2 regions of the Edaphobacter paludis genome follow, and region 1 is predicted to be linked to the other one. Evidence: riboswitches for the same ligand, from Rfam matches in the RefSeq annotation. Region 1 holds a riboswitch; the other holds the start of a gene.
What was found. A riboswitch is a leader RNA that binds a small molecule or an ion and turns the genes downstream of it on or off. The one in region 1 is predicted to bind cobalamin.
Positions count from the first base shown of each region.

Region 2: it holds a riboswitch for cobalamin, as region 1 does, so the genes downstream of both, P4G45_RS11925 (TonB-dependent receptor) here and P4G45_RS00665 (ribonucleoside-diphosphate reductase subunit alpha) in region 1, are expected to answer to the same signal.

Region 1 covers NZ_CP121194.1:169,031-172,447, reverse strand. Annotated here, with positions in the region: gene P4G45_RS00665 (ribonucleoside-diphosphate reductase subunit alpha) at 1-1,824, opposite strand, end outside; cobalamin riboswitch at 1,924-2,126, opposite strand; gene P4G45_RS00660 (hypothetical protein) at 2,613-3,417, shown strand, end outside.
Region 2 covers NZ_CP121194.1:2,867,957-2,871,373, forward strand. Annotated here, with positions in the region: gene P4G45_RS11925 (TonB-dependent receptor) at 1-1,405, opposite strand, end outside; cobalamin riboswitch at 1,441-1,651, opposite strand; gene P4G45_RS11930 (quinone oxidoreductase) at 1,842-2,807, opposite strand; gene P4G45_RS11935 (hypothetical protein) at 2,943-3,417, shown strand, end outside.

The DNA of each region.
Region 1 (3,417 bases):
AACTGTCTTCATCCGCTCGCGCAACAGCTCCCACCGCTCTTTCTCCGCCGGCATGACGTCCCATAACTCAAATTGGAACTTGCCCTTCGCCGCCCGCGTCTCATGGAATGCGGCGTGAGGCCCATGCTGCTCTGCCAGATCGCACGAGGCGCTCAGCGCATGAAAATAAATCTCCTCCTGAATCTTCGCCGAGAGCATCCGCGCCTCCGGCGAATCGAAGGGAATGCGCAGTTGAAAGAACACATCCTGCAACCCCATCACGCCAAGCCCCACTGGCCTCCAGCGGCTATTCGCCACGGCGGCCTGTGTCACGGGATAGTAGTTGATGTCGATGACGCGATCGAGCATCGGCACTGCATGGCGCACTGTCGCCGCGAGCTTCTCAAAATCGAACGCACCATCAGTCAGATGACGCGCAAGATTCACCGAGCCAAGATTGCACACCGCCGTCTCCTCTGAAGATGTCACCTCCGTAATCTCCGTGCAGAGATTCGAGAGATGAACGACATTACCCGCGGCACCCGTCTGGTTGCACTTGATGTTGCAGGCATCCTTGAAGACCATCCATCCATTGCCGGTCTCGGCCAGCGTACGCATCATGCGCGCGTAGAGATCGCGGGCCTTCACCTGCCGCCGATAAAGCTGTTTTTCCTCAGCTTCCACATAGGCTTTGTCGAACTCTTCGCCATAGAGGTCCATCAGATGTGGAACATCCTTCGGATCGAACAGCGACCACATGCCGTCCTCATCAGAGCGGCGCATGAACAGGTCCGGAATCCAGTTCGCGAGATTCAGGTTGTACGTCCGCCGCGCGGCATCGCCAGTGTTGTCGCGCATCTCCAGAAACGATTCGACGTCCGCATGCCACGGCTCCAGATATACGCAGCACGCGCCCTTGCGCTTGCCGCCCTGATTCACCGCAGCCACCGAAGAATCCAGTGTCCGCAGCCACGGCACAATGCCGTTCGAGATGCCGTTCGTCGCTCGAATCAGCGAGCCCTCCGCGCGCACGCGATGAAATGCAAGTCCGATGCCGCCCGAGAACTTCGACAGCAGTGCGACCTGCTTATACGTGTCATAGATCGCGTCCAGCGAGTCTGCCGGCGAATCCAGCAGATAGCAGGACGACATCTGCGAGTGCTTCGTCCCACTGTTGAACAGGGTCGGTGAGCTCGGCATATAGTCATGCGAAGCCAGCAGCTTGTAGAACTCAATCGCCTCGTTCACCCGCACTGAGAGTCCCGCTGAAACCCGCATGAAGAAATGCTGCGGCGTCTCAATCACCTGCCGTGTGATCGGATGCCGTAGCAGGTAGCGGTCATACACCGTTCGCAGTCCAAAGTATTCGAAGCGGTCCGAAAAGCGATCATCAATAGCGCTGTTCAACTTCCGCACATTAGCGCCCACAAACTCCGCCGCGTCCTTCGAGATCACACCCTCGCGATGGCCCACCTCAATGGACTGCGAGAACGAATAAATATTCTGCCCGCTCACTTCCTTCGAGATGGTCACCAGCAAGAGCCGCGCAGCCAGCTTCGAGTACTCCGGCTCCTCGGCAATCAGTGCCGCCGCAGTCTGAATCGAAATGGAATCGAGCTCACGCGTCGAAGCCCCATCGAACAATCCGCCGATGGTTTTACTTGCCACCCGTATCGGATCGACATGCGGAAGTCCATGGCAGCACCGCTCCACCGCCCGGACAATCTTATTGACGTCCACCGGCTCCAACGCGCCACTGCGCTTGCGGACCTGCATCTGAGGAACAACATCAGCAGCAGGAAATTGAGGATCGAGGTCGGAGAGCGTCGTCTGTAGAGTAGCCATGGGGAGGGTCCTTTCGCTCCGGGAAGACACAGATGGAAGGACCGCCGAGACAAACGCCGATCACCCCATCCTCCCCTCGGAGGTGCGTGAAATTTGCGCCATATCGGCACATCTCGCGGCAGGTCTTCGGACTTGCAGGCCGCCTACTGATCCCAGCTTCCCAGCCTGTCATTGAAGACCAGACCAGTGCTTTTTTACGGGATGTTCGTTCCTGCTTACCGCTGCGGGGCAGTTCCGGATTCTCACCGGATTCCCTATTAAACCCAATCTTGCAATTGGGTACCGTGAAGTAAAGCGACTATATCAAGCGCTATATTTCACGTCAACCGCGATATGTAGGGGTTGCTGTGTAAATCCAAATTCCTCTTGCTAATCGGCTCCCATTCGGCCTTATAACTCTGCTAACGACGCCTGCGTTTGGAATTTACTACGAAAGCCCGGCATGTGTCGGATAACGTATCAGTTGAACCGTCACTCGAGAATAAGACACCTTCCCACAAACCGACTTGTGAGGACTTATCCTCGCCCGCTGTAGCCGCGTCCTTCATCGTAGTCTGTGGCTCTCTAGCACCGTCTGTTTGACTGGCGTAAGATTTGCAGAGTCGTCAAGCTCGCCTCGGAGAAATCGTCTGAAACAAACTCCATCCGCTGACTACCCTGAGACAACCAACACAAAGCAGACTGCATGGCCGACGTGGAGTTTCCAGCAGCGAGTACTGTTTCGCTTTGCATTCTGTCTGCTTGTGCTGACATCCCTTTTTGAAAGTCATGGGGTACTGTTTGGAGCTGTGCCTGTTGTTGGGCGCTCCGCTGGCGAATGGCTGCGCACGCCCATCGATGACCTGACCATCTGGTTAGGTGTGCATCTTTTCCACCTGACCGGGCGAGCAGCAACAGTACACGATGCAACTGGCGATAGAGCATTGGCGTGGGTTGCAATGCTGTTGATCCTGCTTACGAGCGCAATTGCTGCGGCCGCGTGGAGCGTTTTTGATCGAAAGCGAGTACAGTATGCGGACCTTCTGTTGTGGTTTCGGCTGGGGTTAAGCGTGACGCTGGGATTAGCACTGCTGCCCTACGCCTTCATCAAGATATTTCCATTGCAGTTCCCTTCGCCTCCACTGGCGTTGCTGAATGAACCGGTCGGGAATGCTTCGCCGACCCTCCTCTTCTGGAGTCTGTATGGTCTGCACCCGGCCTTTGAAATGTTGCTGGGCTGGGTGGAAGTGCTGACGGCCGTGTTGCTGCTGTTCCGGCGCACTGCCTTTCCCGGCGCCCTGCTTGCGCTGGGTGTAACGGCAAACATCGCGCTGCTGGACACAGTCTTTGATGTACCTGTGAAGCTCTGGTCTTTCACGCTGGTCGTGATGTCTCTTGTGCTGTTAATCCCCGAGGCGAAGTGGCTTGGCTCGTTCTTCTTCAGCCGCGATGCCGTGCCGCAACGACCACAGTGGGCTCCGCAACCCCGGACCGCACGCGCGCGCCGGGCAGCGCTCCTTGCCGAAGTGCTCCTCGTGCTGGTGGCTTGCAGTAGTTATGCCTGGGGAACCTGGACCGTATATCGTATGAAGCTCGAGGCTTTGCGTGATCCTT
Region 2 (3,417 bases), 1.3 Mb from region 1:
CGAAGTCGGGCTCGACGAAGCTGCCGCGCTCGTTCTCGTACCGGAAACCGAAGAGCGCGGTGAGGTGATGGGTGAAGGTGTAGTCGGACTGGTAATAAAGTTCGTCGCGGTTGGAGACGGAGTCTTCATTGGGCAGGAAGAAGGAGGCCTGTCCGGTAGCGGTGTAGCCGTTGGCTCCGCGAATGGTGACGACGTTGCCGAAGTATTCGGTGAAGGGGCCGCTGCCGAAGTCGTAGGTGATGGGCTGACCGACGTTAGTGAACTGGTGCTCCTGCTCGCGCTTGCGGGCGATGCCGTAGCGAACGAGGTTGTGCCATTTGCTTTGGAGGGCGCGGTTTTCGAGGGTGAGGCCGGAGTAGATGTCCTGGTCTCCCTGCTTGCCATCGCTGGAGATGCCGTAAAAGTCATGCGCGCTGGGCAGGCCACTGGCCGAGACGGCGTTGCGCAACGTGAGGCGGGCCTGCGTGTTCGCCGTAATGTTATAGCCAAGGTTAGCGACCGAGGTGGCGGAGTGATACTTGTCGCGAGGCAGCGCGTTGGAGCTGTCGAAGCGCGAGAAGGCTCCGTAATAGTCGAGGCGGTTCCATGCACCGCTGAGAGCGGCTTCGTTGCGATAGGTGTAGAAGTTGCCTGCGTCGCCGGAGTAGTTGAGCACAGGGTGAAGAGAGTTACCGCGCGGCGTCTTGAGGCTGACAACAGAGGCTCCGGCATCGGAGCCGTAGAGCACACTGTTCGGACCGCGATAGAACTCAAGCCCGGAGAGACCCGTGCTGGAGACATTGCCAAAGTCGAAGACGCCGCCAACATCTTCTGCGGGGATGCCGTCGATGAGGACCTTATTTGCGGTGGAATTTCCGCCTCGGACGAAGAGCGAGGTAGCTCCGCCGTACTGGCCGGTCTGAACAGCGGCGACGCCAGGAGACTGGCGTAGGTCATCGACGATGCCAACCTGAGTGGCGAGGTCGGAGGCCGGGATAAGTGTGATCGGCGAGCTTACCTGCTGGATGGGCGTCGGAATTCCCGTCGCCGTGACCGTGACCGAGGTGGTGACGGAGGCGACTTCAAGCGTGACGTCGCGGGTGACGACGTCGGTGCGGCCGCCATAGAAGTCCTGGCCGATGTTGGGCGTGAAGGTGGCCGCAGAGGTCAGCAGGAGGAACCGCCCGGGAGCAGTGCTGCGGATCTCGAACGATCCGTCCGGCCCGGTAAGCGATACGGCGATGGCGCTCTTGCCCTGAATAAGTTGGACGCGGGCTCCTGCTACGGCTGCGCCGAGTGGGTCGGTGACGGTGCCGCGAACGATGACGGCACGACTGGATGGAACAGCGAGCAGAAGGATGGCGGCGAGTGCGGCGAGCGCACGCAGAGATGACGCGACCGCTGAGCGGTGCAAGGGTGCAGGCATGAGTGAAGCTCCTCCATTCCCCCCTCGGGAATGTGGTTGATGTACGCAGACGGAACCGGTCTCCTGACTGACGCGATGCATGATAGCCGTGGTGCTGACCGCGTCCCTTCCCAATGCGCTGGCATCAGTGGGAGCGGCTGGCTGACATTCACGCAGCGGTGCAGCGGCTGCGTGCGCGAATCACAGTTGCGGGGCAGTGGCGGAGTTTCACCGCGCTTCCCGAGCATTCCGAATCGGGACAAAGGGTTGAGTGGGACGGACAGCGCTACGATGCCATGCCGCAGGGAAAGAGGGTGAGATTCAAGTTTGAGCCAAGCTTTAGGGGAAGTCAAAGAAGACGGGATACGACGGCGGATTACGCGGATAGACGCGGATAAAAGCTATTTAAAAGAATGTCTTAATCCGCGTTATCCGTGTAATCCGTGGTCGGTTTTTGTTATGGGATGAGGAGCAGCTTGCCCGTAGTGATGCGGGATTCGAGGTCGCGGTGGGCGTGAGCGGCGTCCGTCAGGGGATAGGTGTGTTCGAGGCGGAGCTTGAGTGTGCCGTCGGCGATGGAGTTGAGGACTGCAGTGGCGCGGAGTTCGAGGTCCTGCCGGGTGGCGATGTAATCCTTGAGCGTGGGCCGGGTGATGTAGAGCGAGCCGAGGGCGGAGAGCTTAATTAGGTCGAAGGGTGGAACCGCGCCGCTGGAGCCGCCGAAGAGCACGAGCGTACCGCGAGGCCGGAGGACTTCGAGCGACTTGTCGAAGGTAGATTTACCCACCGAATCATAGACAGCGTTGAGACCCTTGGGGGCTTGCTTTTTGATCTTCGCGGCGAAGTCTTCCTGGGTATAGAGAATCACTTCGTCGGCCCCGGCAGCGCGTGAGAGGGCAGCTTTCTCTTCGCTGGAGACGGTGGTGAACACGCGGGCACCGAGGGACTTTGCCATCTGGGTGAGAAGCAGTCCTACGCCTCCGGCGCCCGCGTGGATGAGGACTTCGTCGCCGCGGCGAATGGGGTAGGTGGAGTGGGCGAGGTAGTGGGCGGTCATGCCCTGCAGCATGGCTCCTGCGGCCTGCTGGAAGGTAACCGCTTCAGGGATTTGGACGAGGCGATCGGCGGGAGCTACCGCCAGTTGCGCGTAGGTTCCGGGAACGCCGCACCAGGCCACGCGGTCACCCGCCTTTACCATGGTGACGTTATCTCCAGTCGCGACGACAGTTCCGGCTGCCTCCTGGCCGAGAGTGTAGGGAAGTTTCGCGGGATATCGGCCCTCGCGAAAGTAGACGTCGATGAAATTGACGCCGGAGGCTTCGAGTCGAACGAGGGCTTCGCCGGGACCGGGGGTTGGAGTAGGTAGATCGCGGAGGGTGAGAACTTCGGGACCGCCGGTGGCGAGGATCTGGATGGCTTGCATTCTGAATTGGATGCGCCGCGCGGGCCAACGATCATTGCAGTCTTTGTGACTGGAAGAGCTTCCAGACTTTCTGAAATTCCTGTTCTGGATTTACGCTTACCGCATAATGGATAGGTCACTTTTTGAGGTGCACGGATGCGGTATGGGCTGGGTCGTTGGCAAGCAAAGGGGCGGTGGGCCGGATTGCTCGGCGCGGGGTTGGCAGTAGCTATCCTGGGTTGTCATGAGAAGAAGCAGGATTTGTCCATCGCCGGAGTAGCCCCGGAAGCATCTGCATTGCTGGCGGACAAGGGAGCGGCGGCAATCGCGACGGTCTGTACTCGGCAATCGTATGCAACGGCAAAGGTGGGGCTGATTGCAGGCGAGACGGGACTACAGGAAGACGTGTTCGAGATGCGCGATCCAGTGTCGTTTACGATCGTACCTTACCGTCTGCGGGCAACGGTGAGGCTGGAGGCGTTACTTCGGCAAGGAGCGGGGGCAGCCGGGCGTCCCAAGGATCAAACCCAATGTATGCAGGACTTTGCCGATCACTTGAAGACACTAAGCGATCCGTTGGTCGAGGCAGCCAGGAGCCAGAAGGCAGTCGACGCGCTGGCCTTCCACGACG